One region of the Lawsonibacter sp. OA9 genome, then DNA from elsewhere that is predicted to be linked to it. Evidence: riboswitches for the same ligand, from Rfam matches in the RefSeq annotation. Region 1 holds a riboswitch; the other holds the start of a gene.
The links. Region 1 has a riboswitch for lysine ahead of asd (aspartate-semialdehyde dehydrogenase). Riboswitches for the same ligand answer to the same signal wherever they lie in the genome.

Region 1 (2,390 bases):
CCGGTGCGGCTGGGAACATTATACAGGATGATGGGAAGGTCAGTCCGGTCGGAAATATACTCATAGTGCTTGATCAGACCGGTCTGGCTTGCCTTGTTATAATAGGGGGTGACGTGGAGCAGGGCATCTGCACCGGAATCCTGTGCGTGCTGGGACAGGTAGACGGCGGCAGAGGTGTCGTTGCTGCCGGAACCAGCGATGACCTTGACACGGTGATCTACCCGCTTGACACAAAATTCCACGGCGGCAATGTGCTCACGAATAGACATGGTAGCGGACTCACCAGTGGTGCCGCAGACACACACCGCATCCACGCCGGCGGCGATCTGGTCGTCGATCAGCTTTCCGAAGGCGTCGTAGTTGATGCTGCCGTTTTGGTCAAAGGGAGTGACCAGCGCGGGACAGGAACCGGTAAAAACAGGACTTCTCATAAACAATACACCCTTTCTTCAAATGCGGGAAGTAAGGAGGGTGACCTCCTGGCTCACCTATGATCGATATAGCCCTCGGCGCACAGCAGCTCGGCCAACAGGACAGCGCCGCCTGCAGCACCCCGCAGGGTATTGTGGGACAGGCCCACGAACTTATAGTCATACTGTGTGTCCTCACGGAGCCGCCCCATGGAAACCGCCATTCCGCCTTCCAGCTCACGGTCCAGCTTGGCCTGGGGACGGTCTGGCTCCTCGAAGTAATGGATAAACTGCTTGGGCGCGGAGGGAAGCTCCAGCTCCTGGGCTCTGCCCTTGAAATTGGCCCAGTCTAACTTGATCTGCTCGATGGAGGGCTTTTCACCGGAAAACTTGATAAATACGGCGGCGGTGTGTCCGTCGGATACTGGGACGCGCAGACACTGGGCGGTGATGGAGGGGCCATCCGCCTTGACAAATTTATCGTTCTCGATGCGTCCCCAGATCTTCAACGGCTCCTGCTCGCTCTTTTCCTCCTCGCCACCGATATAAGGGATCAGGTTATCGACCATTTCGGGCCAACGCTCAAAGGTCTTGCCGGCGCCAGAGATGGCCTGATAGGTACAGACCAGGACCTTTTCCACACCGTACTTCAGCAGGGGGGTGATGGCGGGAGCATAAGACTGGATAGAGCAGTTGGACTTGACGGCGATAAAGCCGCGTTTGGTGCCTAGGCGGCGGCGCTGTGCGGGGATGATCTCAATATGCTGAGGATTCATCTCGGGGACCACCATTGGCACGTCATCGGTCCAACGGTGGGCGGAGTTGTTGGAGACCACGGGACACTCGGCTTTGGCGTACCGCTCCTCCAAAGCGCGGATTTCATCCTTCTTCATATCAACAGCACAGAATACGAAGTCCACCAGACCGGCGATCTTCTCCACGTCGGCCTGAGCATCCATGACAACCAAGCCCTTGGCCTCTTCAGGAATGGGTTTCTCCATGGCCCAACGTCCGGAGACAGCCTGCTCATAGGTCTTTCCAGCAGAACGGGGGCTGGCTGCGATGACTGTAAGCTGGAACCAGGGATGACCCTCCATCAGTGTGATGAAACGCTGACCAACCATACCGGTTCCGCCAATGATACCTACTTTATACTTTTCCATGTAAAGCAACCTCCAAATCTCTCTTATATAAGGGTATGACAAAGTCTGAACATAGATGAGTCGACCAGGGAAAAGAAAAAAATAAATCAGCGGCTTTTCAAGCGGCTGATTTTGTACTATAATGTCGACTAAGAGCAAATTGCTCGACCGGCAAAATATTCACAAAAGCAGACAGCTCTCCATCAGCCTGACCCTGATGACAGTCGGCTGGCTGTTAACCAGACGACCAGAGCAAACTCTTGACCGGAAGAGCAGCTCTTCGGCGGCGTCCCCTTTGAACATGGATCAGCGGGAACCGGCTCCCTGGCCATGTCTACTGATGTAGCCGCACCTCTATCTTGCAGAATTTGACCCTATCCTATCACGTTTGAAGGTCGGTGTCAATAGTACAAAACCGCAGAAGTGGAGAAATGGAGCAGACCATGAGGAGAAATTGGATGCGGCTTGCCGCCGCTGTACTTGCAATAACCCTGGCAGTCCCCACCGGATGGGCCGTAAGAACCAACAGTGACGGTGAGGTTATGATCCGTGTAGGGCTGGCATCCTCGTACCAGTACGTAGAAACGGGAGAGCTGGAGGCCGCTCACCTCCAAAATAATACAGGGTATGGCGCCGGTTTCCGCTTCGGCTACTACGACGGGAATATGGATTTCGTTGAGCTGGGACGGACGGAGAAGGACATTGACCAGGTGGCGGTGCTTAAGACACAAAACCTCTACTATGGACGGGACGCCTCGTTGGGCAAGACTACCTACTCCTCCTCCATTACCAGCAATATCGCGGTGGGCTGCTATCATATTTTGATCGATAGCGGGTA
Region 2 (2,390 bases), 620 kb from region 1:
TCCTGGTATAATTCCTTGAGACAGGCATCCGAGGTGGTCTCAGCGGCCTGCTGATTGGCCCGCTCCCATCGCTGCTCCCAGACGAACTGATCCCGTAGGGCCAGGGGGAGAGAGGCGTTAATGACCACAGAGGGAGTCGGTGGGTGGTAACGCTGACCGGTGATGAGAAAGTAGGCGGCAGAGAGCTGGCGCAGGGCCCGCCGGTGGTCGGCAGCCAGACAGCTCAGTGACCTGGAGCAGCTTCCGCCCCTGCGGACCAGGGCCTGGGCAATGAAGACCCCTTCTTTGGCCAGGTCCATGAGAGAGGCGAGCGTCTGTTCCTCCCCCTGGGACTGGCTGCCGAGGCAGAAGGGGGGTTCCTCCTCCGCTTTGCTGCGGGACGGGGGAGGGGGCGTAGGAGAAGCGGCGGGCTGTACCGGGGTCTCGGCTGGGACCGGCGCGGCCTCGCACTGGTCTTGGGGGGCGGTTTCGGCGGGGGCGATCTCATCTACTTCCGCCCGCCCTATGGCGATGGGGCTCTGCGCTTGATCGGGCATCACACGGCGCCATACCCGGTCAAACGCCTCCTGGTCCACGCCCTGGGGAGTCAGGGCGGCAGGGTTCGAGTTTTTTTCCATGGCGATTCCTCCTTGGGTATGAGTTCTTACCAATCTATGCGTTTGGGGGAAAATCGGTGAAATTTTTCCCGTCAGCCTTGCCCCACAGATGTTTTTGTGATACACTGTCCCCTGACAACGAGCAAAGGAGCGGTTCCATGACTGACCAGGAGAGGACCGATTTTATATTCCGCACAGTCAATACGCCGCACCAGTTTTCCTATGAGAACGGCATCACCGTGACCCATGTGGAGCCCGGTTATGCCAAGGGGGAGCTGGTGGTGGGACCTAACAGCATCAATCCCCATAAGAATGTCCACGGAGGGGCAATGGCCACCCTGGCCGATACGGTGGGGGGATGCTGCGCCTGTTCCAAGGGCGGCGTCTGCGTCACCGCGGGAAGCACTATGGAATTTTTGCGCCCCGCCTCTGGAAAAAAGATATTCTGTGTAGCCACGCCCAAGAAGATGGGCCGCACCCTGTCTGTGATCCAGGTGGTGCTCACCAACGACCAGGATGTAGTGGTGGCCACCGGCACTTTCACCTTTTTTATGATGGATTGATAGAAAATTGAAAAAGAAGGGGCTTTTTTTCGAAAGAGGCTTGACAATAGTGAAGGGCCGTGGTAGGATACTTGCAATTCCAAATGAATAGTGGATAGAGGCGCGGTACTCATGCGTACTGTGGGACAGGGCCAGGCAGCCGTCCCCAGGAGAGGGTGTACCGCCGAAGGCTGGCTTCTCTGCCTGGAGAGGCGAACCTGGGCCGCAGGAGAATATCCTGCGGACTGTCACGAACAAGTGGAGCGCTATCCGAAGGTCCCTGGGGTCCGCCTGGGGACGTCCGGCTTTGCCATGGGCGCTTGACGTGCCTGTGGCTTTTTTGTTTGCGCGGGGGGCTGCGGCCCCGGAGAGAGAATCATGTGGAGGGAAAAGAAATGAGAACGAGAAGATCCTGGCCTGTGCGCCTGATCATCATGGTGATGATGGTGCTGGCCCTGGCCACCACCAGCTTTGCCGTGCTGGCGGACGACCCCACCGAGATATCGGGCACCAAGATGATCGAGTGTCCCGACTGCGGCCTTACGGGCGGGTGTTCCGTATGCCTGGGCACTGACGCTGAATGTGAGGCCTGCGGCGGCACCTTTGTGTGTCCCACCTGTGGGGGTGAGGGGTATATCCAGTCCCCCAGCAGCTCCTACAACACCGCCCTGTCCCTGCTGCCCCCGGTCATCGCCATCGCCCTGGCCCTGATTACCAAGGAGGTGTACTCCTCCCTGTTCATTGGAATCCTGGTGGGCGGCCTGCTGTACTCCAATTTCTCCTTTGAGGGGACGCTGAATCACGTGTTCAGCGGCGGTATCGTGGCCTCCCTGTCAGACAGCTACAATGTGGGCATTCTCATCTTCCTGGTCATTCTGGGCACTATGGTGTGTCTCATGAATAAGGCAGGCGGTTCGGCCGCCTTCGGCCGGTGGGCCAAGAAGAACATCAAGTCCCGGGTCGGTGCCCAACTGGCATCCATCCTGTTGGGCTGCCTGATCTTCATTGACGACTACTTCAACTGCTTAACCGTGGGCAGCGTCATGCGGCCCATCACCGACAAGCACAACGTGTCCCGGGCCAAGCTGGCCTATATCATCGATGCCACCGCCGCGCCGGTATGTATCATCGCGCCCATCTCCTCCTGGGCAGCCGCCGTGTCCGGCTTCGCCGAGGACGGTCAGGGCCTCAATCTGTTTATTCGGGCCATCCCCTATAACTTCTATGCCCTGCTCACCATTGTGATGATGCT

Region 2: another riboswitch for lysine. It lies ahead of MCG44_RS11365 (Na+/H+ antiporter NhaC family protein); the one in region 1 lies ahead of asd (aspartate-semialdehyde dehydrogenase).

Annotation. Positions count from the first base shown of each region.
Region 1 covers NZ_JAKNTI010000022.1:1,479,727-1,482,116, reverse strand. Annotated here, with positions in the region: gene dapA (4-hydroxy-tetrahydrodipicolinate synthase) at 1-431, opposite strand, end outside; gene asd (aspartate-semialdehyde dehydrogenase) at 485-1,573, opposite strand; lysine riboswitch at 1,738-1,917, opposite strand; gene MCG44_RS08295 (SpoIID/LytB domain-containing protein) at 1,984-2,390, shown strand, end outside.
Region 2 covers NZ_JAKNTI010000022.1:2,097,844-2,100,233, reverse strand. Annotated here, with positions in the region: gene MCG44_RS11375 (rubrerythrin) at 1-617, opposite strand, end outside; gene MCG44_RS11370 (PaaI family thioesterase) at 755-1,159, shown strand; lysine riboswitch at 1,247-1,415, shown strand; gene MCG44_RS11365 (Na+/H+ antiporter NhaC family protein) at 1,534-2,390, shown strand, end outside.